One region of the Rhizobium sp. SAFR-030 genome, then DNA from elsewhere that is predicted to be linked to it. Evidence: predicted binding sites of a transcription regulator. Region 1 holds the regulator's gene; each other region holds the start of a gene.
The links. Region 1 encodes PhoB, which activates phosphate uptake and scavenging genes when phosphate is short. Its sites were predicted from a motif close to TGTCATNNANCTGTCAT; they were not measured.

Region 1 (10,678 bases):
ATGTAGACGCAGCCGGTTTCGAGAACCGCGCCCGGCTCCAGGTCGATCTCGTGCAGCGTCAGCCGCGCCAGCTTGTCGGCCACCGTATGCTCGCGGCCGGGCATGAAGCTGGCGCGCACGCGCAGCGCCTTGGAGCCCAGCCGCAGGTCGAGGCTGGCCGGCTGGATCTGGTCGTGATCGAGCGGCGCCTCGCTTTTCAGCCTGCCGCCGTCGAAGAGTGCGCCTATGGCGCGGTCTGCCAGAATGCCCGCTGTGCGTATCATTGCCCTTATCCTTCCGGGGGACAAAAGCAAAAGCGGGGAATTGACGCAAGGATTGCTTGGGGCTATCCAAGCTTATCCCGTGGTGATTTGGCCGGTCGGCTTGCAGCCACGTTAAACAAGTGGCTAAAAAGACCGGGTGCGAAACCGGTCTGCTATGCGACCGGTTTTTTTGTTTGAAGTGGTGACACATGAGCAAGACTTGGCGCCCCGCAACCCAACTCGTCCACGAAGGCACGCTGCGCTCGCAATACGGCGAAACGTCTGAAGCGATCTACCTGACGCAAGGGTTCGTCTACGAAAACTCAGCCGCTGCCGAAGCCCGTTTCAAGGGCGAGACCGACGGCTTCATCTACGCCCGTTACGGCAGCCCCACCAACGACATGTTCGAAAAGCGAATGATCGCACTCGAAGGTGCCGAGGATGCGCGCGCCACGGCATCGGGCATGGCCGCCGTTTCCGCCGCCATCCTCTGCCAGGTGAAGGCCGGCGACCACATCGTCGCCGCACGCGCGCTGTTCGGCTCCTGCCGCTACGTGGTGGAAACGCTGGCACCGAAATACGGCGTCGAGTGCACGCTGGTCGACGGCCGGGATCTCGCCAACTGGGAAGCGGCGATCCGCCCCAACACCAAGGTGCTCTTCCTCGAAAGCCCGACCAACCCGACGCTTGAAGTGGTCGACATCGCCGGCGTCGCGAAGCTCGCCGACCAGGTCGGGGCAAAGCTGGTGGTGGACAACGTGTTCGCCACGCCACTCTTCCAGAAGCCGCTGGAGCTCGGCGCGCACGTCGTCGTTTATTCCGCCACCAAGCATATCGACGGCCAGGGCCGCTGCCTCGGCGGCGTGATCCTGTCGGACAAGGAATGGATCAACGAGAACCTGCACGACTATTTCCGCCACACGGGACCGGCCATGTCGCCGTTCAACGCCTGGACGCTTCTGAAGGGTCTGGAGACGCTGCCGCTGCGCGTCAGGCAGCAGACGGAGAGCGCTGCGAAGATCGCCGACTTCCTCGCCGATCAAAGCAAAGTGGGCAAGGTCATTTATCCGGGTCGCAAGGATCATCCGCAGGCCGATATCATCGCTCGGCAGATGTCAGGCGGCTCGACGCTCGTCTGCTTCGAGCTGAAGGGTGGCAAGGACGCAGCCTTTGCGCTCCAGGATGCGCTGGAAGTCATCAAGATCTCCAACAATCTCGGCGATGCCAAGAGCCTGATCACCCATCCGGCAACCACGACGCACAAGAACCTCACCGACGAGGCACGCGCCGAGCTGGGCATTTCGCCCGGCACGCTGAGGCTTTCCTGCGGCATCGAGGACGGCGACGACCTGGTCGAGGATTTGGCCCAGGCGATCGCCAAGGTCGCCGGCTGACGGACGCCGGCCGCTCGTCGCGAGCGGCATCAACTAGGCAAATACATGCGGCTCGCGCTCCGGCGCGGGCACGTTTCTTGACCTCAGCCACTTCCTGTACAATATCCCTAGCCACAGGATTGAGGTCTGCATGTATCGCGCACGGACGAGGGACATAGAGGTCGCCGTTGAACCCTATTATCTGGAGGAGCAATCCGACCCGGATGAGAGCCGCTATGTCTGGGCCTATCGCATCGTCATCGCCAACCATTCGGAGCTGACCGTCCGGCTCGTCCATCGCTACTGGAACATCACCGATCAGAACGGTCTGGTGGACGAAGTGGAGGGACCAGGGGTCGTCGGCGAACAGCCGCGGCTGAAACCCGGCGATACATACGAGTATTCGTCCGGCTGCCCGCTCGACACGCCGTCGGGTCTGATGTTCGGCCATTACCAGATGGAAACCGACGAAGGGGAAACCCTGATCGTCGCCATCCCCGCCTTCTCCCTCGACAGCCCCGGCCTGATGCGCGTCCTCAACTGAGCGTCAGTCGACGCCCCGCGCTGCCACAGCCGCCAAGATGCTGGCAGACACCCGGCATATCTGCCGGCTGCCTGCGTAGATGATCAGGCGGCGGTAAATTCCGACGGATCGTAGCGGTAGGTGGTCGAGCAGAATTCGCAGGTGACGGCGATCTGGCCGTCTTCCTGGCTCGCTTCGATCTCCTCCGCAGTAAAGCCGTCGAGCACGCCCTTGATCTTGTCGCGCGAGCAGCTGCAGCGGTCGAGGACCCCCTGCGGCTCGTAGATGCGCACGCCGCGCTCGTGGAAGAGCCGGAACAGCAGCCGCTCGATGGCGACCTGCGGATCCGTCAGCTCGTCGGTGTCGACCGTCTCCACCATCATCCGGGCCTCCGCCCAGCTGTCGTCATTGACATGCTCCTCGTCGCGCTCGTCGCCGTCGCCGCCATGCAGGTCCGGCTGGCGCATGCGCTCCGGCGCCGGCGGCAGGAACTGCGCGAGAACGCCGCCTGCCCGCCAGTTGTGACGCGGCTTGCCGTCCTCGTCTCGATCAAGCAGTTCTGCGACACCGAGGCGAACCTTGGTCGGGATCTGCTCGGACTGACGGAAGTAGACTCCGGCGATTTCCTCGAGCGACGAGCCGTCCAGCGGCACGATGCCCTGATAGGGCTGCATGCCCTGACCCTGGTCGATGGTGAAGGCGAGGTAACCGTCTCCGAGCAGCTCCGGCGGCGATGTCCGGCCTTCCGAAATGGCCACGTCCAGCGCCTCCTGATCGAAGCGCGCATAGGCGCGCATGCTTTCCGGGCTCGAAAAGTCGGCGACCAGCAGATCGACCGGACCATCGCCTTTGGTCTGCACGGTAAAGCGGCCGTCGAACTTGAGCGAGGTGCCGATCAGCGCCGTCAGCACGATCGCCTCGGCAAGCAGGCGGGCAACCGGGGCCGGATAGTCATGCCGACCGAGGATGGTGTTGAGCAGCGGACCGAGCTGCACGGCGCGGCCGCGGACGTCCATGCCCTCCACCTGGAAGGGCACCACATGGTCGTCGCCGGCCAGATTGATATCGGTCAGTTCAACTGTGGCTTCTGCCATGATCTGCTCCTTCACGCCGAAGCCATCCGTTTCGCACAAAAGACAGCCGAGCGGAACCGCTTGGCCGGGCGAGATGGGCCGACGATGTCATTGAAGCGCCGCCGCGACACTGATCGCCGGCGCGGGTTGGAAAACCGCCAGATGGGGGCGCGCCACCGGCAAATCAAGGCTTTCGGTCAGAGCCTGCGCGGACGCAGTCGTTCAGACCGCGCCGAAGCACCAGGCGAGAATGGACTTCTGCGCGTGCATGCGGTTTTCCGCCTCGTCGAAGACCACCGACTGCGGACCGTCAATGACGCCGTCGGTGACTTCCTCGCCGCGGTGGGCCGGCAGGCAGTGCATGAACAGCGCCTCCGGCCGGGCGCGCCGCATCAGCTGCTCGTTGACCTGGAAGGGCTGGAATATGTTGTGGCCGCGCGCCTTGTGCTCCTGGTTCATCGACACCCAAGTGTCGGTGACCACCATGTCGACACCCTCGACGGCACGTTCGGCATCATGGCACAGCATGACCTCGCCGCCATTGTTGCGGGCCCAGTTGAGGTACTTGTCGAGCGGCTCGGAGCCCATCGGCACGGCCATGTTCATCTGGTAGCCGAAGCGGGCGGCACCTTCGACGAAGGAATGCAGGACATTGTTCCCGTCGCCGGTCCAGGCGAAGGTCTTGCCGGAGACCGGACCGCGATGTTCCTCGAAGGTCAAGAGATCCGCCATGATCTGGCAAGGATGCGTCTCGTCGGTCAGGCCGTTGATCACCGGCACGGTCGCGTGCTCGGCCATTTCCATCAGCCGGCGATGATCGGTGGTGCGGATCATGATCGCATCGACGTAGCGCGACAGAACCTTGGCGGTATCGCCGATCGTCTCGGCACGACCGAGCTGCATCTCGGTACCGGACAGGAACAGCGTCTCGCCGCCCAGCTGGCGCATGCCGACATCGAAGGAAACACGGGTACGGGTGGACGGCTTCTCGAAGATCATCGCCAGCATCTTGCCGGCAAGCGGCTTGTCGGCTGTACCGGCCTTGGTTGCCTTCTTGCGGGTCAGCGCGTCATCCAGAATGGTGCGCAGTTCGCCCGAGGAAACGGCCGAGAGATCGAGAAAATGCTTGGGTGATGCCATGGTCCATTCCATCCGGGGCGCCATCCGGCGGCCCGCTCGCTACGACCGGCCGGGTCAGGCCGACTTCTTCAACTTTTCGCTCTGCAGCTTTTCGGCGGCGCGTTCGATACGAGCCAAGCCCTCGCGGGCCTCTTCGGCGGTCACCACCAGCGGCGGCAGGATGCGGATGACGTTGTCGCCAGCCGGCACGCCCAGCAGATGCTCCTCGCGCATGGCAACCGTCAGTTCGGCGGCCGGCACGCGCGCCTTGATGCCGAGCATCAGGCCTTCGCCGCGGATTTCCTCGATAACCTCGGGGAAGCGGTCCTGAATGCCCGCGAGCCCCTGGCGGAACACCAGCGCCACGTCGCGGACATTCTGCAGGAAGGAGTCTTCCAGCACGATGTCGAGCACGGCATTGCCGACAGCCATCGCCAGCGGATTTCCGCCATAGGTGGTTCCGTGCACGCCGGGCTTCATGCCGGAGGCAGCTTCGGCGGTCGCGAGGCACGCGCCGAAGGGAAAACCGCCGCCGATGCCCTTGGCCACAGCCATGATGTCAGGCGTAACGCCGGACCATTCATGGGCGAAGAACTTGCCGGTCCGGCCGACGCCCGTCTGAACCTCGTCGAAGATCAGCAGCATGCCGTGCTCGTCGCAGAGATTGCGCAGCTGCTGCAGGAATTCCTTGGATGCCGTGCGGATACCGCCCTCGCCCTGGATCGGCTCGATCAGCAGAGCGCCGGTGTTCTCGGTGATTGCCGCCTTGAGGGCCTCGATATCGGCGAACGGCACCTGATCGAAACCGGGCGCCTTCGGGCCAAAGCCTTCGAGATACTTTTCCTGGCCGCCGGCAGCGATCGTCGCAATGGTCCGACCGTGGAAGGCGCCCTCGAAGGTGATGATGTGGAACTTGTCGGGATGACCCTTGGAGTAATGGTAGCGGCGGGCGGTCTTGATGGCGCATTCCAGGGCTTCCGCGCCGGAATTGGTGAAGAACACCTTGTCGGCGAAGGTCGCCTCGACCAGCCGCTGTGCCAGCCGCTCCTGCTCGGGGATCTCGTAGAGATTGGAAAGGTGCCAGACCTTGTCGGCCTGCGCCTTCAGCGCCTCGACAAGATGCGGATTGGCGTGGCCGCAGGAGGTGACCGCGACGCCTGCGCCGAAATCGAGATAGCGCTCGCCCGTCTCCGTCACCAGCCAAACCCCTTCACCACGCTCGAAGCGCAGAGGGGCCCGTGCAAACGTGTCGAAAAGCGCGGCTTCAGCCATGGCGACAGCACTCCTTGGGCATCATCATCTGTGCGGCGGCAACGTCCGCCGAAATCAAAAATGCCGCCCCAGCGGGCGGCGGCTGCACTATCCGCATTCCGCCGACGGCTGTCAACAAATCGCTCCAATTCCGGCGCATTGCCGGGCCATGGCGGTTACGGCGCAGGTTTCGGCCGCTGTGGCAAAAAAGACTCTGTCTGGCAGCAAGTTGGGGAAAACCCGGAAATCGATTCGCAGCGATTCGTACGACTCTTGTCAGCGAGTCCACCGCCCTCTAGGTTAAAGATCAATTACTAGACTGCATGCGGCGGAACTAGTCACCAAAAGTATAGATGTAGTATGCGCGACGAAATTGGTTTCGTCGTAACGGTGAGAGATTCTGTCTTGCTGATGTGTGCTCAAGGCGGAGAGACAGCATGAATTGGACAGACGAACGCGTCGAGAGATTGAAGCGGTTATGGGCCGAAGGGCTCAGCGCCAGCCAGATCGCTGCCCAGCTTGGCGGCGTCAGCCGCAACGCGGTGATCGGCAAGGTGCATCGCCTCAACCTGCCGGGCCGCATCAAGGCCGGCGGGACTTCGGCTGCCGCCCGCACGCCCAAGCGCACTGCGCCGGTGCCACGCGCTCCGGCCTACACCGCTCGCCCGAACGTTGTACCGGCACGCACCATCGGCCGTCCGATGGGTGCAACCGCGGTCAAGGAAGACTTCCAGATCGAGGCGATCAACGCCACCCAGCTGGTGACGACCAATGTCGTGGTCCCGATGGCGCGCCGCCTCGTCCTCACCGAGCTGACCGAACGCACCTGCAAGTGGCCGGTCGGCGATCCGCTGAAGGACGACTTCCACTTCTGCGGCGCTGAATCCTGCGACAACTCGCCTTACTGCAAGTACCACGCACGGCTTGCCTACCAGCCGGTCACCGAGCGCCGCAAGTCCGCGGCCGCACGTGCCTGATACGAGCACAGTCGATGCACTGGTGAAAACGGGCCTTGTGCCCGTTTTTTTGTGGCCTGCGTCCGGCCGGACCGGACGTTCGCCCGCGGCCCACGAAAAAGCCCGACCTGTCGGCCGGGCTTCGTCAGGACAGGCGGATCGCCTCTAAGCGTCAGGCTTCCATGGAATAGCCGGCGCCGCGCACGGTGCGGATCACGTCCTGCATGTTGGAAAAGTTCAGGGCCTTGCGAAGACGACCGACATGCACGTCGACAGTGCGCTCATCGACATAGATGTCGTGCCCCCAGACGCCGTCGAGAAGCTGAGAGCGCGAGAAAACGCGGCCGGGCGACGCCATCAGGAATTCCAGCAGCCTGAACTCCGTCGGCCCCAGACGCACTTCGCGGGCCTTGCGGTGCACGCGGTGCGTATCGCGGTCGAGCTCGATATCGCCGCAGCGAAGCACGCTGGACAGGACTTCAGGACGCGCGCGGCGCAGCATCGCCTTGACGCGCGCCATCAGTTCCGGCGTCGAGAACGGCTTGACGACGTAATCGTCGGCACCGGTCGCCAGACCGCGGACACGTTCGCTTTCCTCGCCGCGGGCGGTGAGCATGAGGATCGGCAGACGCTCGGTCTCCGGACGCATGCGCAGCCGTCGGCAGAGCTCGATGCCGGACACCCCCGGCAGCATCCAGTCGAGGATAAGCAGATCCGGCACGCGCTCCTGAAGACGGATCTCCGCCTCGTCGCCGCGCAGGATCGTCTCCACCTCGTAACCTTCAGCTTCCAGGTTGTAGCGAAGGAGAACGCTGAGCGCCTCCTCGTCCTCGACGACAGAAATCTTCGGCAGCATAATCAGGAACTCCTACAGGTCCGCGCAGCTATTCGGCCACAGCGCCGAGCATGTTGGAGCTGTCGTCCTTGGCCCGCTCGCCGACAGGCTGGGCGCCGGTCGCCATGTAGTAGATGGTCTCGGCAATGTTTGTCGCGTGGTCACCGATGCGCTCGATGTTCTTGGCGCAGAACAACAAATGCGTGCAGGTGGTGATGTTGCGCGGATCCTCCATCATGTAGGTGAGGAGCTCGCGGAACAGCGAGGTGTACATCGCGTCGATCTCTTCATCGCGCTGGCGTATCGCCTCGGCCTTCTGGGCAGACCGGTGCGAATAGACGTCCAGCACTTCCTTCAGCTGCACCAGCGCCAGGTCGGACAGATGCTCCAGGCCGCGGGCCAGCTTGCGCGGTACGCCGGTGCCCTGCACTGCGATCACCCGCTTGGCGGTGTTCTTGCCGAGATCGCCGACCCGTTCGAGATCGGCGGCGATGCGCAGCGTGCCGATGATCTCGCGCAGGTCCGCCGCCATCGGCTGGCGCTTGGCGATGGTGACGATCACCTTCTCCTGGATCTCGCGCTCGGCATGATCGAGAATAACGTCGTCGGAGATGACCTTCTGCGCGAGAGCACTGTCGGAATTGACGAGCGCCCGCACGGCGTCCGAGCACATCTGCTCGGCCAGGCCGCCCATCTCGGAGATGCGGCGATTGAGGTACTTCAGCTCTTCATCATAAGCCGACATGATATGGGATGGCATGTGTCTCTCCTCGGACGAATGGAACCAGTGGCAGGCGGCGCTGTCTGATCAGCCGAAACGGCCCATGATGTAGTCCTGCGTGCGCTGGTCATCCGGATTGGTGAACATCTTGTCGGTATCGTCTTCCTCGACGAGCTGGCCGAGGTGGAACATGGCGGTGCGCTGTGAAACGCGGGCAGCCTGCTGCATTGAGTGGGTAACGATGACGATCGTGTAGTTGGCGCGCAGCTCGTGAATGAGCTCCTCGACCTTGGCCGTCGCGATCGGATCAAGCGCCGAGCACGGCTCATCCATCAGGATGACTTCCGGCGACACGGCGATGGCGCGGGCGATGCACAGACGCTGCTGCTGGCCGCCGGACAGGCCGGTGCCGGATTCCAGCAGGCGATCTTTTACCTCGTTCCAAAGGCCGGCGCGCTGCAGGCTTGCCTCAACGATCTGGTCCATGTCGGCGCGGTTCCTGGCGAGGCCATGAATGCGCGGACCGTAGGAGACGTTCTCGTAGATCGACTTGGGGAACGGGTTCGGCTTCTGGAACACCATGCCGACGCGGGCGCGCAGTTCAACGACGTCGATCGAAGGGTCGTAGACGTCCTCGCCATCGAGCACGATGCGGCCGGTGACGCGGCACTGCTCAATGGTGTCGTTCATGCGGTTGAGGCATCGCAGGAAGGTCGACTTTCCGCAACCCGACGGTCCGATCAGCGCGGTCACGGTGTTTTCGCGGACGTTCAGGTTCACATCGAACAGCGCGCGCTTCTCGCCGTAGTAAACCGATACGTCCTTGCCCACCATCTTGTAGGAAACGTCATTCATTTTCTGATCCAGCGCCTTCTCAACTGCAGCTTCAGACATCATGTTCATTGTCCGTCTCCTTCTACCAACGCCGTTCGAAGCGACGACGCAACAGGATTGCGCCGACATTCATTACGATCAGGAACAGGAGCAGGATGATGATTGCTCCGGACGTGCGTTCCACGAAAGCGCGTTCCGCCTCGTTGGCCCACATGTAGATCTGCACCGGCAGCGCCGTCGACGGATCCATCGGCGTGGTCGGATAGTTGGCAACGAAGGCCACCATGCCGATGAGCAGCAGCGGCGCGGTTTCACCGAGCGCGTGTGCCAGGCCAATGATCGTGCCGGTGAGGATGCCCGGCATGGCGAGCGGCAGCACGTGGTGGAAGATCGTCTGCATCTTCGACGCGCCGAGGCCGAGGGCCGCCGCACGGATCGAAGGCGGGACGGCCTTCAATGCGGCGCGGGTGGCGATGATGATCGTCGGCAGCGTCATCAGCGTCAGCACCAGGCCGCCGACCAGCGAGGCCGAGCGCGGCAGGCCCATGAAATTGATGAAGACGGCAAGACCGAGCAGGCCGTAGACGATCGACGGCACGGCCGCCAGATTGTTGATGTTGACTTCGATCAGGTCCGTCAGACGGTTCTTCGGCGCGAACTCCTCCAGGTAGATGGAGGCCGCAACACCGATCGGCAGCGCCAGCACCAGGACGATCAGCATCATGTAGAACGAGCCGATCAGCGCAACGCCAACGCCGGCCGCCTCCGGGCGGCTCGACGCGCCGTTGAAGAAGATGCCGGAGTTGAAGTGCTTTGCCAGTGCACCCGCTTCGGCGAGCTTGTTCATCCAGCCGACCTGCTGGTCGGAGATCTTGCGGTTCTGCTCGGTCACTTCCAGGTTGATCTGGCCCTTGAAGGCCGAGTCGATGTCACCGGCGGCGAGCAGCGAGACGGTCTGGGTCGTGCCGATGATCTGCGGATTGGCGACGACCATGTCGCGCAGCTGGTTACGCACGCTGTTCGAGATCATCTGGTTGACGGCGCGAAGCTGGGCGGTGTCGCCCTCGCTGACGCCAAGCGCCTTGGCCACGGCGTTGCGCGCGACGATCGGATAGTTCGCCGTCATCAGCTTCTGCGGATCGGTGGCGCGCTGGTTGTCCTTATCGATGATCTGCTCGGAGAACTCGACCGGCACAGTGATCATCGTCTGCTGGAAGGCGGTGTAGCCCTTGGAGACGACCGACCACAGAAGCAGCATCAGGAACAGGATACCGAAAGACAGTGCGGCGATTCCATAGGCGCGGAAGCGGCGTTCGGCGGCGTAGCGGCGCTTGATGCCGATATCCCGGCGAGCAGGCTTGGCTAAGACGCCGGCGGGGGTGGAAACCACGTCGGTCATTCGTACTGCTCCCGGTATTTGCGCACGATGAAGAGCGCGTAGATGTTGAGGCAAAGCGTGATGGCAAACAGCGTGATGCCAAGCGCGAAGGCGACCAGCGTCTGCGGCGAGGTGAATTCAAGGTCGCCCGTCAACTGGCTGACGATCTTGACCGTCACCGTTGTCATCGGCTCGAACGGGTTGAGCTGCATGCGGGCGGCAACGCCGGCTGCCAGCACGACGATCATGGTTTCACCGATGGCGCGCGAGGCGGTCATCAGGAGCGCGCCGACGACGCCCGGCAGTGCTGCTGGCATGACGACCTTCTTGATCGTCTCCGACTTGGTGGCGCCGAGCCCGAGCGAACCGTCGC
Region 2 (10,678 bases), on a different contig from region 1:
GGAGAACTTCATGCTGCGGGTGATAACCGTGTGACCGAAGCCCATCCGCTGCGGCGTGGCGACCCGCGGTCCGCCGCTTTCCTTCCACCGCAGGTGGATCGTTGCATCATCCTGCGAGGAAGCGATGTCGATGCGGACGTTGCCGCCAGCATTGGAGAGCGCACCGTACTTGGCGGCATTGGTCGCCAGTTCGTGGATCACCAGGCCGAGCGCGATTGCCGCGCGCGGCGATACCGCATAGTCCGGGCCATGCATCACCAGGCGCTCGAACGAGCCGAGGATATGCGGAGCGAGTTCGGCACGGATGATGCTGGCAAGCGGCACCGGCTTCCAAGACCGTTCGGCAAGAAGATTGTGCGTGGCGGCAAGCGCCTGGATGCGGCTGGCGAACGCCGCCTGGAAGCCCTGCACGGTATCTTCCGTCGAGGCGGTGCGCTTGGCGATCGACAGCACCAGCGCCAGCGTGTTCTTCACCCGGTGATCGAGTTCGCCCATCAGCAGCAGTTGCTGCTTCTCGGCAGCCTTGCGCTGCGACAGGTCAACCATCGCCACCACACAGCCGACGATGTTTGCGCCAAGCTTCAGGGGTGCGGCGCTGATCAGCAGGTCGCGGATACGCGGTGCGTTCGGTGCATGGGCTTCCAGACCCTGTACCGGGGTGCCGGCCATTGCCAGCGACAGGAAGTCGTTGCCCTGCATCAGGCCGGTGGTGCCGGCGATCGTGATGTTGAACGCATCATCGAAGGGCAGTCCGATCGGATCGCGCGAGGCGATCCCGCCGACCGCCGCGTTGGCGTGGGTGACGATGCCGTCGAGATTGCAGACGATGACCGCCTCGTTGGCGGAGGCGATGATGGCATGCGCCGCCCGCTCGGATTCCTGCGCCGCAATGGCGCGGATGCGGTGGGTGATGTCGGTGAAGGTCGCTGCAACGCCGTGGTTGACGCCGAGCGCCAGCGGCGCCGCCGACACCAGGATGTGACGTTCCTCGTCGCCGATCGACGTGCTGATCTCACAGGTTCCGCGCGCCGAACGCGCCTGCTCGACCAGCGCCTGCACGGCATCCCGGTCGGCGGGCGACAGTAGATCGACAAGCTCGATGCCGGCAAAGCCTTCTTCCTGCTGTCCAAGCAGTTCGGCCAGCGCCTTGTTGGCATAGATCAGCCTGCCGGAGCCATCGAAGGCGGCCGCACCAGTATCCATCGCCTCCATGAAGTCGCGGTAGGATTCCGTCCGCCCTTCGAGTGTGAACACCTCGTCCTCGTTCTGCGGATTGCGCATGACGAGTGCGTCGACCTCACCTTCGCGGATGGCGCGCAGCGTCTCCTCGGCCTCTTCCAGCCGGCGACGAAGCTCCGATTCGACCCATTCCCGATTGTTCTGATCGCGGCCGCTGATGGTCATGCGTCAGCCACCGACCTTCAGATGCACCAGGACCTTCTCGATGTCGGAAAGGTCGCCGATGATCTTGCGGATCGGCGTGGGCAGTTCGCGAACCAGCGTCGGGATGGCGACGATGTTGTGTTCGCGGGCCAGTTGCGGCTGCTGCCGCAGATCGATAACTTCCACCACGTATTTGCCCGGAAGATGTTCCTCGCAAATGCGCTGCAGGTTCTCGATTGCAGCGGTCGACTTCGGTGTCTGGCCAGCTACGTAGAGTACGAGTTTCCGTGGGGAGCCCTCAGTGGCTTCATCGCTCATCATTCATCCTCAACCGCTCAGACCACGGCTTTTCATCATTTCCTGGCGATCTGAACTGAACTGTTCAGCGTCCTGCTCTTCGAAGGCAAGCTTGCGCCGCATCTCCGCTTCATCTGCTTCCAGCTGCGCCTGGAGCGCGGCAATCTGCGCCTGCGTCTGCCGGCGACGGTTGTCCAGTTGCTCGCGGATCTGCACGATTTCGCCGTCGCGCCTGGCCTGCTCGCGACGATCCCGCGCTTCCTGGGCCCGACGTGCCGAGCCAGTCAGCGCGCGTCCCTCGCCTACATAGGGCAGCAGCAGCTGAATTCCGTTTTCCGTCATCACGAATTCGCGCACCTGATTGGAATGGGCGGTGCCGCGCGCCTTCAACAGATAGAGCTCGCGGTTGAATTCGCCACTCGCCTCGCGGTTCAGCAGCAGGATCCAGGCGTCCATCAGCGACGAGAGGCCAACTTCGGTCTCGGTTGCACCGTCGGCCGAGTGCATCAGATGCGTAAAGACGGCGGTGATGCCCTGCGATTTCAGGGCGTCGACCATGCGCAGCAGCATTGCCTGCACTTCCCCGAGCTCGCCGGAGCCCATGAAGGCGGAGATCGGATCCAGCACGACGATCGACGGCTTGACGCGCATGATCTCGCGCAACATCACCGCCAGGTGCATTTCCAGACTGTAGAAGGTCGGACGGGCGGCCACATAGTGCAGCGCGCCCGAATCGAGGTGCTGCTGCAGATCGATGTTGATGGAGCGCATGTTGCGCACCGATTGCGCCGCTGATTCCTCAAACGAGAAGTAGACGGCGCGTTCGCCGGCGCGGCAGGCGGCATCGACGAAACAGGCGCCAATCGTGCTCTTGCCGGATCCCGCCACACCGCTGATCAGGATGCTGCTGCCGCGATGGAAGCCACGCCCCTCGAGCATTGCGTCGAGATCGTCGATCCCGCTCGCAATCCGCTCGTCGAAGACCTTGTGGTTCAAGCCGAGCGCGCTCACCGGCAGGACGCTGAAGCCGTCCTTGTCGATCAGGAACGGGTATTCGTTCGTACCGTGCGCCGTGCCGCGATACTTGACGATCCGCAACCGGCGCGTGGAAATCTGGTTGTGTACCCGGTGATCGAGCAACACGACGCAATCGGATACGTATTCCTCGAGACCCTGGCGGGTCAGTGTGCCGTCACCGCGTTCGCCGGTGATCACCGTGGTCAGCTCGCGTTCCTTCAGCCAGTCGAACAGACGGCGAATTTCGGCGCGCAGAACAGCGGGGTTCTGAAAGGCGGAGAACAGGCTTTCGATCGTATCCAGGACGACGCGCTTGGCGCCGACCTGGGCGATCGCCAGTTCCAGGCGCAGGAACAGACCTTCCAGATCGTAATCGCCGATCTCGGCGACCTCCGCCGGGTCGACGGCGATGTGGTCGATCAACAGCTTGTTGTCGGCGATCAGATCGTCAACCGAAAAGCCCAGCGAGGCGACGTTGCTGGCGATATCGACCGGACGCTCCTCGAACGTCACGAAGACGCCCGGCTCGTCGTAGTCGCGGATGCCGTTGATGAGGAACGTCGTGGCAAACAGCGTCTTGCCGCAGCCCGCAGAGCCACAGATGAGGCTGGGGCGCCCGGTCGGCAGGCCGCCGAGCGTCAGTTCGTCAAATCCGTCAATGCCGGTCGGCGACTTGTTGATACCGGTTTCCACAGAGTGCCCCATTCAAAATATCGACGTCGTAGTGGCGTCGGTGCGGCTGCACAAGCTTCGACCGTTTATCACGTCACACACGTGGCGCAAGTCTTCGACGTCACGGGTAGATCCATCGCCAGACTGGCGAAGAAAAAGCCCGTAAACCTCAGGTTTCTAAAGAGAGGCACCATCTGATCCCGTCGCCATCGAATACAATACGCGACTCGCAGTCAGGTTCCGATCGCTGGCGTAAACCTGGCTGAAGAGTCTCTCCGAGCAGCGCCGAAACGATTCGGATGCTTCAGGATTTCAAACTCTTCCGCGGCTTGAAGCCGAGAAGGAGAGACTTGAGTTCCGGCTCTCGCACGCGCCTGGCCGCCTCGGCGATCGGCACCCACTCCAGCAGTCGCTCCCCCTTCTCCTTGTATGTCCCCTCCGTTCCCGTCACGTGGATCTGGAAGACGTCGACGATGTAGGGAACGACGTCCAACTGATCGAGCGGCTTCAGGTAGGTGTAGCGACCGACGGGACGCTTGCGCACCGTACCTCGAATACCGGCCTCCTCCCACGCTTCGATCGCCGCCACCTCGTGAGGCTTCCTGTCCTTCATCGGCGACCCCTTGGGGATCACCCAGCGCCCGCTGCGCCGCGAGGTGATCGTCAGCACCTCGAAACCGCCCTCCGCGTCGGCCGCGCGAAAGCACAGGGCTGCGTATTGCTGGCGGAACGGAGCGGTGAACAACTTGTGCGGAACGTGCGCCAATTGCGTCAGCAATCGCTGTGTCTCGTCCGCCGGAGGCTTGGGTGTCTTGCTTGCCATGCTGGATATGCCGTGTGGGTTTGTCTTTTTTGATATTGTCTCGATTGCCCGCGAGCATTTATGACACATTTATGACAGTCAGGCGCAAGTTGAAGGCCAGCCCCGCATGATGAATGTTTTTCGCAAGTTGATGCCGCGGGAAGACAAGTTCTTCGAAATGTTCTGCGAGCACTCACGCACCGTGGTTGCCGCGGCACAGGCTCTCGAGCAGATTCTGAACGGCACGGATGTCGAGCGGAACTGCGAGCGCATCGTCGAACTGGAGCACAAGGCCGACGACATTACCCGCGACGTGCTGCTCGCGGTGCGCCGCAGTTTCATCACGCCCTTCGATCGCGGCGATATCAAGGACCTCATCCAGTCGATGGATGACGCGATTGACATGATGCACAAGACGGTGAAGACCATCCGCCTGTTCGAGCAGCAGAACTTCGACCCGCTGATGCAGCAGATGGGATCGGAAATCGTCGCGGCGGCCAAGCTTGTCGCCGAAGCCATCCCGCTGCTCGACAAGGTCGGAACCAACGCGCAGCGCCTCGCCTCGATTGCCGAACAGGTGACCGTGGTCGAGGGCCGCTCCGACGACCTTCACGACCAGGGCCTCAAGGACCTGTTCCGCCGGCATGGTGGAAAGGGCGGCCAGAGCGATGCGATGGCCTACATGATCGGCAGCGAGATCTATGGCGAGCTCGAGAAAGTGGTCGACCGCTTCGAGGACGTCGCCAACGAGATCAGCGGCATCGTCATCGAGAACGTCTGATGGATGCGACCCTCGCCCTGCCGCTGCTGCTTGCCCTGATCGGCATCGCGCTGTTCTTCGACTTTCTCAACGGCCTGCACGATGCGGCAAATTCGATTGCCACAATCGTCTCGACGCGCGTGCTGCGTCCGCAGTTCGCCGTCGCCTGGGCGGCCTTCTTCAACTTCATCGCCTTCCTGTTTTTCGGCCTGCATGTGGCCGAAACGCTTGGCACCGGCATCATTGATTCGGCGATCGTCTCGCCGCAGTTGATCTTTGCGGCGCTGATGGGGGCGATCATCTGGAACATCGTCACCTGGATCTACGGGATCCCTTCGAGTTCCTCACACGCCCTGGTCGGCGGGTTGCTGGGTGCAGGCCTTGCCAAGGCCGGCTTCAGCTCGGTTGTCTGGTCAGGCGTCGGCAAGACCGTCGCCGCCATCTTCCTGTCGCCGGCGATCGGCTTCTTCCTGGCGCTGGTGCTGGTGCTCATCGTCTCCTGGCTGTTCGTTCGGCAGACGCCGTTCGCCGTCGATCGCACGTTCCGCGTCATGCAGTTCATCTCCGCGTCGCTCTATTCGCTCGGGCATGGCGGCAACGATGCGCAGAAGACGATGGGCATCATCGCCGTGCTGCTGTTCAGCCAGGGGCATCTCGGATCGACCTTCTACGTGCCGTTCTGGGTGGTCATCTCCTGCCAGGCGGCGATGGCGCTCGGCACGCTGATGGGCGGCTGGCGGATCGTCCACACCATGGGCTCGAAGATCACCCGCCTCAATCCGATGCAGGGTTTCTGCGCCGAAACCGGCGGTGCCCTGACGCTGTTCGGCGCGACATGGCTCGGTATTCCGGTATCGACGACGCACACGATCACCGGCGCCATCGTCGGCGTCGGCGCCGCCCGGCGTGTCTCTGCCGTCCGCTGGGGGCTGGCCGGCAACATCGTCATCGCCTGGATCGTCACCATGCCGGCGGCCGGCATCATCTCCGCTTTGTTCTTCCTGCTGGTGGGGCTGATCTCCTAGCGTCAGCCGCATCTCCAGAAGGAACCCCGCCCGGCTCGCCGGCATTGAACCGCCGGAAATCCGAGCGGTGATAGATGCCCACCAGTTATCCGAATACGCCGGACGGCCGATACTTCGTCGTTCGCGGCCGCCTCTGGCGGCGCAGCAATCCGGCCCTCGACGAGGAGACGCGGTCTCGGCTGGTTCGGGACCTGATGTCGGCAAGGCGGGCCGTGCGCGATGCCAAAGGCGACAGCATGGCGACGACTGAGGCCCGGCGGCGGGTCGATGCGGCCAAGGTCGCGCTCGGCGAACGCGGCTCCGTCTGGTGGGACGACGGCGCCCCAGACTTCAACCGCCACATGGCGAAGAACACGCCCTATGCGGACTGGTTCGACAGCCTCTGAGCGGAAGGAGCATGGCAGGCGACAATGCAGCCGGCATACTCCGGATGCACATCCCTTAGCCCTGCGTCACCGCATCCAGCGCCGCCTTCAGCTCTTCCACACCGTGCGGCTTCGGCAGCAGCGCGGTTCGCGACGGATCGTCTAGATCCGGTCCGCGATCGGCGCCCGTCGCAAAGACAATGCCGATCTTCGGCCAGCGCTGCCGCACCTGGATGCAGAAGTCCTCGCCGGACATGCCCGGCAAACCGAGATCGCTGACGACGATGTCGACCGCCTGCGTCTCCAGATGACCAAGAGCCTCCTCCGCCGACCCGGCCTCCAGCACGTCGCAGTCGAGGTCGGCGAGCATGTCCGCCGTTGCCATGCGGATGAGGCCGTTATCCTCGACGAGCAGGACGCTCAGCCGCCGGTCTTCGGCAGCCCTCGGCTCGGCAAGCTGCGCGGCCTTGGCCGGCGGCGGTGCGGCCGCCTGCGCCTCGGCGATCCGCATCTGCTTCTCGTTGTTGAGAACGTGCCGGATCTTGCGAGCCAGCGCCTCGCGCGTATAGGGCTTCGACAGAAGCTGGACGCCCGGGTCGAGCCTGCCGCCGTGAACGATGGAGTTCTCGGTATAGCCCGAGGTAAACAGCACGGCGATGTTCGGCAGCCGCTCCTTGGCTTTGCGCGCCAGGTCGGCACTCTTCAGCGGCCCGGGCATCACCACGTCGGTGAACAGCATGTCGATGGGAATGCCACTCTCGACGATCGTCAGCGCGGCGCTCGCCTCCGGTGCCTTGAGGACGCGGTAGCCGAGTTCCTGCAGCATCTCCACCACAGTGGACCGCACGCCCTCGTCGTCCTCGGCAACCAGGATGGTCTCGTGGCCACCCTCGACAGGCGTGTCGCCCGGCGTGACATCCAGATCCTCCTGCTGCGTCGAACGCGGCAGGTACATCCTGACCGTCGTTCCCTGCGCAACCTCGCTGTAGATCTTCACGTGCCCGCCGGTCTGCTTGACGAACCCGTAGACCATCGACAGGCCGAGGCCGGTGCCCTTGCCCTCCGGCTTGGTGGTGAAGAACGGCTCGAAGACCTTCTCGATCAGGTCGGCCGGCATGCCCGATCCGGTATCCGTGACCGAGAGCACCACATACTGGCCCGCCACCACATCTTCGTTGTTTTTCGCATAGGCGCTGTCGAGTACGGCATTGCCGGCTTCGATGGTGAGCTTGCCGAAGCCATCCATGGCGTCGCGGGCATTGATCGCCAGGTTGAGGATGGCGTTCTCGATCTGCATCGGGTCGACAAGCGTGTTCCAGAGGCCGGCCGAGACGACCGTTTCGACTTCCACGCCGTCGCCGATCGTCCGGCGCAACATTTCGTCCATGCCGCGGATGAGACGGCCGACATTGACGACCCGCGGATCGAGCGCCTGCCGTCGACCGAATGCCAGAAGCTGCGATGCAAGCTTGGAACCCCGCGCCACGCCGGCGAGCGCATTGGTGATCCGACGCTCGGCGCGCTCGTTGCCGGAGACATCCTTGGCAAGCAGCTGCAGATTGCCGGCGACCACCTGCAGGAGATTGTTGAAGTCGTGGGCGACACCGCCGGTGAGATTGCCGATTGCCTCCATCTTCTGCGCCTGCTGAAGGGCGATCTCGGTCTGTCGCAAGGCTTCAGCCGCCTCGCGCTCCTCGGTCACGTCGCGGCCGACGGCATGGATGTAGGCATCGTCGGGCACCGCCGTCCACGAGATCGTGCGATAGCTTCCGTCCTTTGCCTGGTAGCGATTCTCGAACGAGAACGTCGTCACCCCTTCGCTGAGCTTGCTAACTTCGGCAAGCGTGCTGTCCAGGTCGTCCGGGTGGATGAGGTGCATGAAGGAGCGCCCGAGGAGCTCACCCTGGTCCCATCCGAACACCGTACTCCATGCGGGATTGACGGCGACTATCGTGGCGTTGAAGTCGGCGACCAGCATGATGTCCGTCGACAGGCGCCACATCCGGTCGCGGTCGGCGGTGCGCTCCGCCACGCGCTGCTCGAGAGTCTGGTTCAATTCCTCAAGCTTGGCGCGCGTTTCGCGCAGTTCCTCTACATCCGTGTTGGTGCCGATCCAGCGAACGATACGGCCAGCCTCGTCCCTGACCGGGACCCCGCGCGCGATATGCCAGCGATGGACCCCATGCCTGTCGAGCAGGCGGTATTCCATCTGATAGGAGCTGCCGTTCAACCGGGCGTCCGCCCAGGTTTCCAGCGTCGCGAGCCGATCATCGGGATGGACGATTTCCAGCCAGTTGTCTCCGCCGAGCGAACCTTGCGGCCTGCCTGAAAATTCATAGGTCCGATCGTTGAACCATTCGATCGAGCCGTCCGGGCGCGCTGTCCAGATGTGATTGGGGATTGCCTGCGCCAGCGCCCGAAACCGCGCTTCGCTGTCGCGCAACTCCCGCTGTGCCAGGCGCCGCTCGGTGACGTCCTGAACCACACCGACAAAGCGGACGACGTTGCCGTCCGCGTCATATTCGAACTCACCGCTGCGGGCGATGACGCGCTTTTGTCCGTTGTCGGCGCGCCGGATCCGGTATTCTACCTTGAGAGGCGCCGTCGCCGACTTCCGCGTATCGGGATTGGAGGCGACGTTGTGGTCTTCTTCGACGACCAGCGCCTGGATCGTGTCGATCGGGATGGCCTTGGACGGCGTAAGGCCGAAGATCTTGCAGAACTCGGCGGTCGGTCGAAGCACGTTGTCCACGAGATCGAGAGAGAAACCACCCACCCCGCCGGCCTCCTGGGCCCGACGCAACCTGGCTTCAGTCTCCTCCAGCGCCTGCGTCGCCAGATGTTCCACGGTCCTGTCGCGCAGCACCTTCACCAGCCCGACCGGACGACCATCCTCGTCCAGAAGGGGGCTGATCGAGCCGCTGGCCCAGAACCGGTCGCCGGACTTGTGAACATGCCAGCGCTCGTGGTGCGCCGTGCCGACCTCCAGGGCTTCATTGATCGCGTCATTGGGCCGCCCGCCGGCGCGGTCTTCTGCCGTGAACAGCAGATCCCAGTCGCCACCCACGACCTCTTCCTCCGTCCAGCCGAAAATCCGCCGCGCGCCTTCGTTCCAGCGCAGAATTCGGCCGTGGAGATCGAGGGCGAGGATTGCGTAGTCGGTAGCACCGTCAAGGATCTGGCGGCTCTGCGCCTCGCTGGCCTTCAGAGCCTCCGTGACGCTGACACGATCCGTCACATCGGCGCCCTGGACAAAGATACCGATCACCAGTCCATCGCCGTCGGAGACGGGATGGTAGACAAGGTCGACATATTTGCGCTCGACGCCGGCATCCGCGGATGCCCGGAAGTCGACCGGCATCGCCCGTCCCTCATATGGCTTTCCGGTCCGGTAGACCTCGTCGAGGACCTCGAAATAGCCCTGCCCGCGAAGATCGGGAAGTGCGTCGCGCACCGCCTGGCCAACCAGATCGCGGTGTCCGACCAGTTGGCGGTAGGAGGCGTTGGTCAGCTCGAACACGTGGTCAGGACCACGCATCATCGCGATGAAGCCCGGCGCCTGCTCGAACATGCTGCGCAGGCGTTCCTGCTCCCCCTGGCGCCAGCGTTCTGCCCGGACCTTGGCGCTCGTCTCGATGACGATCGCCAGCACGCCGCAGGGTCGGCCGTTGTCGTCCATCACCGGCGAGTAGTCGAGGTTCATGAACACCTGTTCGGGCTGTCCACTGCGGTGCAGCGTCAGCTCCTGATCCTCGTAGGCAAGCGTTTCGCCGGCGAGCACGACCTTCATGACGTTGTCGTTGAAATCGGCGACTTCCGGCCACCCCTCGCGGACCTTCGAACCGAGAAGGCGTGGATGCCTGCCTCCGGCGAAGACCGAATAGGCGTCATTGTAGATCATCACGCCGTCCTCGCCCCAAAGCGTGACGATCGGCACCGCGGAATTGAGAATGGTCGTCGTCGTCACCTTCGCCGCCTGCGGCCATTGCGAGGGTGGGCCGAGCGAGGTGGACGTCCAGTCGAAGCTCCGGATCAGCCGGGCAAGCTCGCCGTCATGCGCGAGGAAATCGAAGTCGGTGGATGTCATGGGATTCCGGGGCCATTGCGTGTGCCCTATGTAGGGGAAACCCGTCTTCAGGGGAAGCTTGATGCCCAAATAAGCGCGGCCGCGGGCGGCGGCATCGCGAATGTGCGAGGCGGACCGGTCAGCGGGATCAATGCAGTCCGTCAGCCGATCCCGGTCCGAACAGAGCGAGAGCGATCTTGCCCAGCTCCGTCGGCTTTTCGCAGAGCGCAAAGCCGGTGAATCTGACCGGGATCACCGAGGGATCATAGCCGGTGGCGAACACGAACGGGA
Region 3 (10,678 bases), 160 kb from region 1:
GCACCCTGATCGGGGCAACTGCTGCCATGGCAACGCATGTCGATGTCCAGTTCCCGACCGACAGGATCTGTGCTGACGGACAGCCATGGGACGCGCGCGCCGACCCCGACGAAGGCGCAACCGTGCTGATGATGTGGAGCCGCCACATGGCACTGCCGCACGGCCCCGTGAAGCTCTCACCAATGGCCGATTTCTGACCACGTGCTCAGCGTGATGGATCTGCTGCGGGACCGCCTCCTGTCCACTTCACCATGCGCAGGCGCGGCCGAAATGATCGCCGCTCGAGGCCGGTCTGACATGTTCACCGTTGAGCCTCCTCTTCCGACGTCGTCAGCACCGGAACGGCAACCGCTGGGGTCCGGCATATGACCTCCTACGTGCGTCCATCGATCCGCCAGCGGCAGCATATTGCGCGGCGCCCGTTTGCCTGCCATGGAGGATCCGACGGCGAGGGCCCCTTCATGACGATCACCACACTCATTGCTTATGCCGGCGCGCTCTTCATCGCAGCCGCCATTCCAGGGCCCGGCATGACTGCCATCGTGGCGCGCGCGCTCGGGTCCGGCTTCCGCCCCACCCTCTTCATGGGACTTGGCCTCATCCTCGGCGACCTGATCTATCTGACCGCCGTCATTCTGGGCCTCGCCATCGTGGCGCAGAATTTCACCACGCCTTTCCTGATCATCAAGTATGCCGGTGCGGCCTACCTCATCTACATCGCGTGGAAGCTCTGGACGGCCGGTCTCCTGCCGCAGGAGATCGAGGCGCAGAGCACGCCAAGCATTGGCCTTTCCTTTCTCTCCGGCCTGCTGGTGACGCTCGGCAATCCGAAGACCATGCTGTTCTACGTGGCGCTGGTGCCCACCCTCATCCCTCTACAGTCCATCGGACCGCGCGACTACGCAGCCCTGGTGGCGCTGACCTTCGTCGTCTTGATGGCAGTCCTGCTGCCCTATATCCTGCTGGCCTCCAAGGCACGCATCCTCCTCAAGAAACCGAGCGCATTGAAACTTCTCAATCGGTCTGCAGCCAGCATTCTCGCCGGCACGGCCGCCTATATCGCTGCCCGCTGAGCGGCACCTGCAGCGCCTCGCCGCGTCAAGCCGCCGCCGTCATCCTTTCGCCCGCCATCCGGTAGGAAATCGCCTCGGCCAGGTGAATGCGCCCGACACGCTGCATGTCGTCGAGATCGGCAAGCGTCCGAGCCACCTTCAGCACCCGGTGATAGCCGCGGGCGGTGAACTTCAGTTTTTCCGCCGCGTCACGCAGCAATTGCAGCCCTGCTGCATCGGGTTCGGCAAACCCCTCGATCAGCGAGGTCGAGCAACGGGCATTGGTGCCGATGCCCGGCAGGCCGGCCTCGATGAACCGCTGGCGCTGCCGTTCGCGGGCCCGCGCAACACGGGCTGCCACCTCGGCACTGGCTTCGGCCGGCCGCGGGCGGATGAGATCGGAAGCCGAGACCGCCGGCACCTCGATGCGGATGTCGATCCGGTCCATCAGCGGCCCGGAGATACGCCCCTGATATTCGGTGAGGCAACGGTCGCCCCGGGCGCAGACATGCCCCGGCTGGCCGGCCATGCCGCACCGGCACGGGTTCATCGCCGCCACCAGCTGGATGCTGGCCGGGTAGGTGACGCGGTAATTGGCTCTCGCTACGACGCACTGCGCCGTCTCCAGCGGCTGGCGCAGCGCATCCAGCACCTGCGGCGAGAACTCCGGAAACTCGTCAAGGAAGAGCACTCCGTGATGGGCAAGCGAGGCCTCGCCCGGCTTTGCCCGCAGTCCGCCGCCGACCAGTGCCGCCATGGTGGCCGAGTGGTGCGGTGTTCGGAACGGTCGACGGTCGGACAGCTTGCCGCCCGAGAGCTGGCCGGCAATCGAGTGGATCATCGACACCTCCAGCAGTTCGGCGGCCTCCAGCGGCGGCAGGATGGACGGCAGGCGGGCGGCAAGCATCGACTTGCCGGAACCGGGTGGCCCGATCATCAGCAGGTTATGCCCGCCGGCCGCCGCCACCTCCAGCGCCCGCTTGGCACTCTCCTGACCCTTGATGTCTGCAAGATCCGGCAGATTGGTTGCCGGCATGCGGATCGCCGGCTGCGGCCGCGTCAGGACCTGGGTGCCGCGAAAATGATTGGCGAGCGCGATCAGGCTGCGCGGCGCAAGGATATCCATGTCCGGACCCGCCCAGGCGGCCTCCGCACCGCTGTCTGCCGGGCAGATCAGCCCCTTGCCGAGACCATTGGCCCCGATCGCCGCCGGCAGCGCACCGGCCACCGGCGCCAGCGTTCCATCGAGGTTGAGTTCGCCCAGCACCACATAGCCAGCCAGCGCATCGGCCGGTATCGCGCCGAGCACCGCCATCAGCCCCAGCGCAATCGGCAGGTCGTAATGGGAGCCTTCCTTCGGCAGATCCGCCGGCGCAAGGTTCACGGTGATCTTTTTCGGCGGCAGTGCCAGACCCGAGGCATGCAGCGCCGCCTGCACACGTTCGCGGCTTTCGGCGACCGCCTTATCCGGCAAGCCGACGATGTGCATGTTGAGCTTGCCCGGCCCGATCATGACCTGAACATCGACGGGCACGCCTTCGATGCCCTGGAATGCAACCGTACTGACCCGCGCCACCATGTGCCACCTGCCCCGCGTTCCAGCGCCTGGTCAGAGCCCGCACTGGCTTCCAAGACGCGCAAGTACAATCCAACCACAGTTTATGGTTGAGCACAAGAACATTTGCGGAACAATTCGTGGCGCGCAGCACGCCGACGATCTGTTGCAGGTAATCGCGGTCAGCCGCGCTTGGCTTCGATCGCATCCCACAGCAGCGACGCGACGTCGGCGCCGCCGAACTTCTTGACCTCGCGGATGCCGGTCGGCGAGGTGACGTTGATCTCGGTCATCACGTCGCCGATCACGTCGATGCCGACGAACAGGAAGCCGCGTTCACGCAACGCCGGGCCGATGCGGGCACAGATTTCCTTCTCGCGCGCCGTCAGTTCGGTGGGCTCGGCGCGACCGCCAACATGCATGTTGGAGCGGCTGTCGGTCACTGCCGGCACGCGGTTGATCGCACCGACCGGCTCGCCGTCGACCAGCAGAATGCGCTTGTCGCCCTTGCGGACCGCCGGCAGGTAAGCCTGGGCGATGTAGGGCTCGCCGCGATACATCTGGCCGAACATCTCGAGCAGCGAGGTAAAATTGCGGTCGTCGCGGGCCGAATGGAAAACGCCGGCGCCGCCATTGCCGTAGAGCGGCTTCAGGATGATGTCGCCGATCTCATCGCGGAAGCTGGCGATCTCGGCCGGGTCGCGCGAGATCAGCGTCGCGGGCATCAGGTCGGCGAACTCGGTGACGAAGATCTTTTCCGGCGAATTGCGCACCCAGGCCGGGTCGTTGACCACCAGCGTCTTCGGGTGCAGCCGTTCGAGAAGATGCGTGGAGGTGATGTAGCCCATGTCGAAGGGCGGATCCTGGCGCAGCATGATCACGTCGATGGTCGACAGATCGACCCGCTGTCGCTCGCCGAGGGTGAAGTGGCTGCCCTTCTCGTCGCGCAGCTGCATCGGTTCGATGGAGGCGAAGATCCGGCCGTCGCGCATGGTCAGCCGGTCGGGCGTGTAGTGGAACAGCTCGTAGCCGCGGGCCTGCGCTTCCAGCGCCATGGCGAAGGTCGAATCGCCGGCAATGTTGATGCTGGACACGTGGTCCATCTGGAATGCGATTGTGCGGATCTTGGCCATACCCTGTCCCTTGTCAGATTGCCCGCCAGATGTAGGACGACGGGCAAGCGAAGGCAACGGTAGAGATCGGCAGGCTTTAGAGGCCGAGCCCGCCGCCCTTCAGGGCACGACGAACACGGTTGCGGACCCGGTAAACGAGGGCGAGCGGCATCCAGATAGGCTGGCGCATGAAGGCGATCTTGCGAACGTAGCGGTCGATGCGCCAGGTCGCCCAGGTGCCGGCCTTGAAGTAGCCGATGTCTCCCGCGCGCAGCAGTCGCTGGGTGCCGTCCTCGGCGGTGATCGACACCTCGCCGTCGAGGATAACCACCGTCTCGTCGTCGCCGAAGAACCAGCGGAAGGTGCCCGCCGTGCAGTCCCAGATAGCCGTAGTCGAACATTTGTCGGCGGTCGTCGAGTGCGAGACGACACGGGCCTGCGGTGTGCCGTCGAGGATCCAGGCGGGTTCGATCGGCGCCGGCTTCAGCTCCCGCGCCAGGGCTTCCGCCGAGGCGCCGATGAAGGGCGGGACGCCGCCACCTGGCGCGCTGGTGCGGCTGCGATAGGCAAGAGCGATCGCCCCCGCGAGTGCCAGTTTCAAAACCATGTGACCCCCTTATCCCGGACCGGCAGAGGGTAACACCTGAGTTTCAGCGCAAGGTTGTCAGGATCGCTTGCATTTTATCAATCGCGCGGATCGTGACGGTAGCCCTGGTTCGCCTTCAGGTCACCGGATCTAACTCTGATGACAGCACCGGGGAAGGCACCATCTCCGGAACCGGCGTTGCACGGATGACGGCCGGGCCGTTGCGTCGGCCATCGGTCGCACCGAAGAAATGCAGGCGCTGCGTATCGTAGGCGAGCCGCATGTCCTCCGCCACCGGCGTTTCCGGCGACAGCGCCGCCGTCAGCTTCTGGTCGCCCACCTGTCCGTGAACCAGCCGCTGCGAGCCGAGCTCTTCGACATAATCGAGACGGAACGGCAGGAAATCCTCGCCGTCTCTGGCGACCCGCAGATCCTCCGCCCTGACGCCCACCATCACCGCGCCGGAGGTCGGCGCTTGGTCCAGCTCGATCGTTGCCGGGCCGATCGCCAGCCGGTTGCCGTGAAGCTCGCCGGAGATCAGGTTCATGGCCGGGGCGCCGATGAAGCTTGCAACGAAGGTCGATGCCGGGGCGTGATAGACCTCAAGCGGCGAACCGATCTGCTCGATGCGGCCACCGTTCAGCACCACCAGCCGGTCGGCCAGCGTCATGGCTTCGAGCTGATCATGGGTGACATAGATGGAGGTGGTGCCAAGCCGCCTCTGCAGGCGCTTGATCTCACCGCGCATCGACACGCGCAGCTTGGCGTCAAGATTGGAGAGCGGTTCGTCGAACAGGAAGGCGGCGGGCTTGCGGACGATGGCGCGACCCATTGCAACGCGCTGCCGCTGGCCACCCGACAGCGCCCTCGGCTTGCGCTCCAGATACGGCGTGATCTCCAGCATGCGGGCGGCTTCTGCAACCCGGGCTTCGATTTCCGTCTTGGGCGTACCGCGGTTCTTCAGCCCGTATTCGAGGTTCTGGCGAACCGTCATGTGCGGATAGAGCGCGTAGTTCTGGAACACCATGGCGATATCGCGTTCGGCGGGCTCCATGCGATTGACGATGCGTCCGCCGATCGACACCTCGCCGGACGATATCGCTTCCAGCCCGGCGACCATGCGCAGCAGGGTCGACTTGCCGCAGCCTGAGGGACCGACGAGCACGATGAACTCACCATCGGCAATGTCGATCGAGACCGTGTCGACCGCCTTCACGCCGCCCGTATAGACCTTGGAGACATCGGCTATGTTGATGGTCGCCATGTCACTTCTCCGTTTCTGTGAGGCCGCGGATGAACAGCCGCTGCATGAGGATGACGATGAGGATGGGAGGCAGCATGGCCAGCACGGCCCCGGCCATCACCAGGTTCCACTCGATGACGCCGTCCTGAACGGTCACCATGCGCTTCATGCCCATCATCAGTGTGTAGTAGCCTGGATCGGTGGTCACCAGCATGGGCCAGAGATACTGCACCCAGCCATAGATGAAGAGGATGACGCAGAGCGCGCCGATATTGGTGCGCGACAGGGGCAAGAGGATATCGCGGAAGAACTTCATCGGGCCGGCGCCGTCGACGCGGGCGGCCTCCATGATCTCGTCCGGCACGGTCATGAAGAACTGCCGGAACAGGAAGGTCGCCGTGGCCGAGGCGATCAGCGGGATGGTGAGCCCGGCCCACGAGTTCAGCATGCCGAGGTCGGCGACGATCTTGTAGGTCGGCATGATGCGCACTTCCACCGGCAGCATCAGCGTCACGAAGATGATCCAGAAGGCCAGCTGGCGGAAGGGGAAGCGGAAGTAGACGATGGCAAAGGCCGACAGGATCGAGATGGCGATCTTGCCCACCGTAATGACCACCGCCATGATCAGCGAGTTCAGCGCCATATGCGCATAGTTCGGCAGCCCGTTGGCCGCCGAGGCGCCGGTCAGGATCTCCCGGTAATTGTCGATGAAATGCGATCCCGGCAGAAGCGGCAGCGAGGTGCTGACCAGCGTCGTGGTGTCGTGCGTCGAGGCAATGATCGCCACATAGACCGGAAACGCCACCACCAGAAAGCCGCAGATCAGGAAGGCGTGGGTGAGAAAGGTGAGGAAGGGACGATTTTCAACCATGGTCGTTCCTCAATACTGCACGCGGCGTTCGACATAGCGGAACTGCACGAATGTCAGCAGCATCACGATCAGCATCAGCAGCACCGATTGCGCCGAGGACGAGCCGATGTTGAGCCCCACATAGCCGTCCTGGAACACCTTGTAGACGAGTGTCGTGGTGGATTGCGCCGGGCCGCCGCCGGTCGTGGCGTCGATGATGGGGAAGGTGTCGAACATCGTGTAGTTCACGTTGATGATGAACAGGAAGAAGGTGGTCGGCGAGATCAGCGGCAGAGAGATGTTGAAGAACCGCTTGACCGGACCGGATCCATCGATGGCGGCCGCCTCCATCAGCGACTGCGGCACCGATTGCAGGCCCGCCAGAAAGAACAGGAAATTGTAGGAGATCTGCTTCCAGGCGGCAGCGATGATAATCAGGATCATCGCATGGGTGCCGTTCAGATCATGATCCCAGCGGATGCCGATGATCTGCAGATAGTAGGGCAGGATGCCGGTGGACGTGTTGAACATGAACCACCAGAGCACGCCGGCGATGACCGGTGCCACCGCGTAAGGCCAGACCAGCAGCGTCGTATACACACGGCCCGTGCGCACCAGCCGGTCGACAGCTGCGGCAAAGGCAAGCCCCAGCACCATCGACAGCACCGTCACCGAGATCGCAAAGACTGCCGTGCGCCCAAGCGCATCGAGGTAGTTCGGATCCGCCAGCAGATTGCGGTAGTGCGTGAGCCCGACGAAGACGGTCGAGAAGCCGAACGGATCCTCGCGCTCGAAGGAGGATTTGACGGCCTGTGCCGCCGGCCAGATGAAGAAGACGATGGTGATCAGCAGCTGCGGCGCCAGCAGGAGATAGGGCAGCAGTCGTGCGTCGAAGGTGGTGCGTTTGGTTTCCATGGTGCCCTGCGCAGGAGAGCCTAAAGGAGAGAGGGCCGGCATGGTGGCCGGCCCTCTCCCGCGGATCAGAGGCTGTCAGTTCGCGGCTTCGAATTCGCGCAGCAGCTGGTTGCCGCGCGTCACGGCGCTGTCGAGCGCCTGCTTGGCGTCCTTCTTGCCGGCCAGGAGCGCCTGGAATTCTTCGTCGACGACCGAGCGAACCTGGGTGAAGTTGCCGAAGCGGACACCCTTGGAGTTTTCAGACGGCGTGCCGCGGGTGATCTGCTTGATCGCGATGTCGGAGCCCGGGTTCTTGGCGTAGTAGCCCTGGCTCTCGCCCAGCTCGTAGGCGGCATTGGTGATCGGCAGATAGCCCGTGTACTGGTGCCATTCGGCCTGAACTTCCGGCTTCGACAGGTAGGTGAAGAACTTGGCGACGCCCTTGTAGGTGGCCTCGTCCTTGCCGTTCAGCACCCAGAGCGTGGCGCCGCCGATGATCGAGTTCTTCGGCTCCTTGGTGACGTCGTCATAGTAGGGAAGCGGCGCGAAGCCTGGCGTGAAGGTCTTGGCGTTGTTGATGACGCCGGCGCGGCCGGCCGACGAGTTCATCGTCATGGCGCATTCCTGGGCATAGAACATGGTCGCCGCCTGGTCGCCGCCGACCGGGCCGCCATACTTGAAGAGGCCCTCGTCCTGCCACTTCTTCAGGTTCGCCCAGTGCTTGATCTGGACGTCGCCGTTGAAGGTGAACTCAGTGCCGAGACCGCCGAAGCCGTTCTGCATCGTGCCGAAGGGCTTGTCGTGCAGGGCCGAAAGATTTTCCGTCTGAACCCAGGTGATCCAGGCCGAGGTAAAGCCGCACTTTGCAGCGCCCGACGAGACGATCTTCTTGGAGAAATCCTCGACTTCCTTCCAGGTCTTCGGAGCGACCTCAGGATCCAGGCCGGCCTTCTTGAAGACGTCCTTGTTGTAATACATGATCGGCGTCGAAGAATTGAACGGCAGGGACAGGATGTTGCCGCTGGTATCGGAGTAGTAGCCGACGACCGGCGCCAGGAACGACTTCGTGTCGAACGGCTCGCCTGCGTCCTTCATCAGCTTGTAGACCGGGTAGACGGCGCCCTTGGCGGCCATCATCGTGCCGGTGCCGACTTCGAATACCTGGACGATTGCCGGCTGCTGCTTGGCGCGGAAGGCGGCGATCGCAGCGGTCAGGGTTTCCGGGTAGGAACCCTTGTAGATCGGCACGACCTTGTAGTCGGCCTGGCTGTCGTTGAACTTCTGGGCGATTTCCTCAAGCTTCTTTCCCAGCTCGCCACCCATGGCATGCCACCAGGTAACTTCAGTCGCGGCAAGCGACGTCGATGCGGAAAGTGCGAGCGCGGCTACGGCAAGGCCAAGCTTCTTGAACATGGATTATCCCTCTTCTCCACTGGTTGGATGAGGGTGGCTTAGCCTCCTTGCGTGACACGTCCTTAACAGTTCCATGACGGCATTGTTACAGTCCCGGGCCGGACCTCAGCGGGCTGCTGCTAGGCTTTCAATCTTCGACGGACAGCCGCGTCAGAACGCGTCCGGGAAGTGCCGTGGAAGACGCCAGGGGCGGATCACGAGGATGTCGTAACGCTGCGACAGACGGTGTCCGTCACGCCGCCGACCGAGCCAGAGATCGCTCGCCGCGCGGATCCGCCGCTGCGACATAGCGCTCACGGCATCGATCGCCTGCATCTCCTGTCGGCGTGCCTTGACCTCGACGAAGGCGACCAGATCCCGTTTGCGGGCGATGATGTCGATCTCGCCCACCGGCGTCCGATAGCGCATGGCAAGGATGCGGTAGCCTCTGGCGATCAGATACAGCGCGGCGACATATTCGGAGAACCGCCCATGGCGCTCCGCCTTGCGACGCCGGCCGATCGGATCGTCAGCCGCCATCGGCACCTTTCAGCTCGATCAGCCGCTGGTAGAGGTCCTTGCGCGACAGGCCGGTCAGCCGCGCTGCCTCGGCGGCCGCCTTGGTGGCCGGCATCGATTGCGCCAGCTCACGCAGCATGATGTCCACGTCGATGGCCGCCGGAATGTCGTCATAGGCCGGCGGGCCGACGACGAGGACGATCTCGCCCTTCACGGTCGCGTCGGCATACTGCCCGGCGAGTTCGCCGAGAGAGCCGCGGCGGAACTCTTCAAAAGTCTTCGTCAGTTCGCGGCAGACGCAGGCGGCGCGGTCTGGCCCCAGCACGTCGGCGGCGATCCTCAGCGTGTCGGAGATTCGATGCGGCGATTCAAAGAAAATCAATGTCGAGGGGATCTTCGACAGCTCGGCTAGCCGATCCCGCCTGCCCTTTTCCTTGACCGGCAGGAAGCCGGCAAACAGGAAGGCATCCGAGGGGAGCCCCGAGCCCACCAGGGCGGCAAGCGGCGCCGAGGGGCCGGGAATGGGGACGACGCGATGGCCGGCCTCCAGCGCCAGCTGCCCCAGCCGATAACCCGGATCGGAGACCAGCGGCGTGCCGGCATCCGACACCAGCGCCACGGACTTCCCCTCGTCGAGCGCCTTGATCAGCCGCGGACCGACTTCGTTGGCGTTATGCTCGTGATAGGCATAGGGGCGGCCGGTGATGCCGAAGCGATCGAGCAGGACGCGGGTGACGCGGGTATCCTCGCAGGCCAGCACGTCGGAACCGGCAAGTGTTTCCAAAGCGCGCAGCGTAATGTCGCCGAGATTGCCGATCGGCGTTGCGACCAGGTAGAGCGCGGGCTCGATCGGACGGGCGGGTACCGCCACGTTTGCAACCCGATAGGTGCGGCTCGCCGTCTTGTCCTCGTCTTGCGTCACGTCTGTCCTCGATCACTTGGCCGGCGTTGGCGGCCTCGACGCTGTTATGCGGGAGCCGGCTCCGGACCGCAAGCACGGGCGCCGGATGTGGAAAGCTGTGCGCTATGCCGCGCCGCAACGTGAAATTCGGGAACACCAGACCGGCGCCTCTTGCGTTCCGGCGGGAAACTCTGCCATTTTGCCCGTCCACATCGTCCGGGCAGACTGACGGACAAGCATAATCTTCGGTCCCTTGGACCGGCACGGTCGAAAGCGGTAGCGTCCATGCGTATTACTCTTGAGCGGTCCAACCTCCTGAAGTCGCTGAACCACGTCCATCGCGTGGTGGAGCGCCGCAACACGATCCCGATCCTGTCGAACGTCCTGCTGAAGGCCGCGGGCAACGACCTGGCCTTGAAGGCGACTGACCTGGATCTCGAAATCACCGAGGAGCTGCCGGCGATGGTCGAGCAGGCCGGGGCGACGACCGTTCCGGCGCACCTCCTCTACGAAATCGTCCGCAAGCTGCCGGATGGCGCCGAAGTGCGGCTCGCCACCAATCCGGACGGCGGCA

Region 2: a site for PhoB is predicted at 4,253-4,269, ahead of ACR65N_RS09150 (DUF47 domain-containing protein). Genes of this name have one in related genera too.
Region 3: a site for PhoB is predicted at 8,768-8,784, ahead of ugpB (sn-glycerol-3-phosphate ABC transporter substrate-binding protein UgpB). Genes of this name have one in related genera too.

Annotation. Positions count from the first base shown of each region.
Region 1 covers NZ_JBPFDO010000005.1:423,393-434,070, reverse strand. Annotated here, with positions in the region: gene ACR65N_RS17890 (2'-deoxycytidine 5'-triphosphate deaminase) at 1-263, opposite strand, end outside; SAM riboswitch at 333-411, shown strand; gene ACR65N_RS17885 (O-succinylhomoserine sulfhydrylase) at 452-1,636, shown strand; gene apaG (Co2+/Mg2+ efflux facilitator ApaG/CorD) at 1,767-2,159, shown strand; gene ACR65N_RS17875 (Hsp33 family molecular chaperone) at 2,243-3,232, opposite strand; gene argF (ornithine carbamoyltransferase) at 3,434-4,351, opposite strand; gene ACR65N_RS17865 (aspartate aminotransferase family protein) at 4,406-5,602, opposite strand; gene ACR65N_RS17860 (GcrA family cell cycle regulator) at 6,019-6,558, shown strand; gene phoB (phosphate regulon transcriptional regulator PhoB) at 6,710-7,393, opposite strand; gene phoU (phosphate signaling complex protein PhoU) at 7,422-8,132, opposite strand; gene pstB (phosphate ABC transporter ATP-binding protein PstB) at 8,181-8,996, opposite strand; gene pstA (phosphate ABC transporter permease PstA) at 9,010-10,326, opposite strand; gene pstC (phosphate ABC transporter permease subunit PstC) at 10,323-10,678, opposite strand, start outside.
Region 2 covers NZ_JBPFDO010000002.1:748,721-759,398, reverse strand. Annotated here, with positions in the region: gene ACR65N_RS09170 (sensor histidine kinase) at 1-1,404, opposite strand, end outside; gene ACR65N_RS09165 (circadian clock KaiB family protein) at 1,408-1,701, opposite strand; gene kaiC (circadian clock protein KaiC) at 1,711-3,402, opposite strand; gene ACR65N_RS09155 (NUDIX hydrolase) at 3,674-4,192, opposite strand; gene ACR65N_RS09150 (DUF47 domain-containing protein) at 4,299-4,952, shown strand; gene ACR65N_RS09145 (inorganic phosphate transporter) at 4,952-5,956, shown strand; gene ACR65N_RS09140 (hypothetical protein) at 6,031-6,342, shown strand; gene ACR65N_RS09135 (hybrid sensor histidine kinase/response regulator) at 6,398-10,408, opposite strand; gene ACR65N_RS09130 (response regulator) at 10,536-10,678, opposite strand, start outside.
Region 3 covers NZ_JBPFDO010000005.1:266,745-277,422, reverse strand. Annotated here, with positions in the region: gene ACR65N_RS17070 (GNAT family N-acetyltransferase) at 1-197, shown strand, start outside; gene ACR65N_RS17065 (LysE family translocator) at 462-1,073, shown strand; gene ACR65N_RS17060 (YifB family Mg chelatase-like AAA ATPase) at 1,099-2,631, opposite strand; gene gshB (glutathione synthase) at 2,790-3,740, opposite strand; gene ACR65N_RS17050 (cupin domain-containing protein) at 3,817-4,326, opposite strand; gene ugpC (sn-glycerol-3-phosphate ABC transporter ATP-binding protein UgpC) at 4,442-5,569, opposite strand; gene ugpE (sn-glycerol-3-phosphate ABC transporter permease UgpE) at 5,571-6,419, opposite strand; gene ugpA (sn-glycerol-3-phosphate ABC transporter permease UgpA) at 6,429-7,313, opposite strand; gene ugpB (sn-glycerol-3-phosphate ABC transporter substrate-binding protein UgpB) at 7,389-8,705, opposite strand; gene ACR65N_RS17025 (YraN family protein) at 8,856-9,224, opposite strand; gene rsmI (16S rRNA (cytidine(1402)-2'-O)-methyltransferase) at 9,214-10,125, opposite strand; gene dnaN (DNA polymerase III subunit beta) at 10,390-10,678, shown strand, end outside.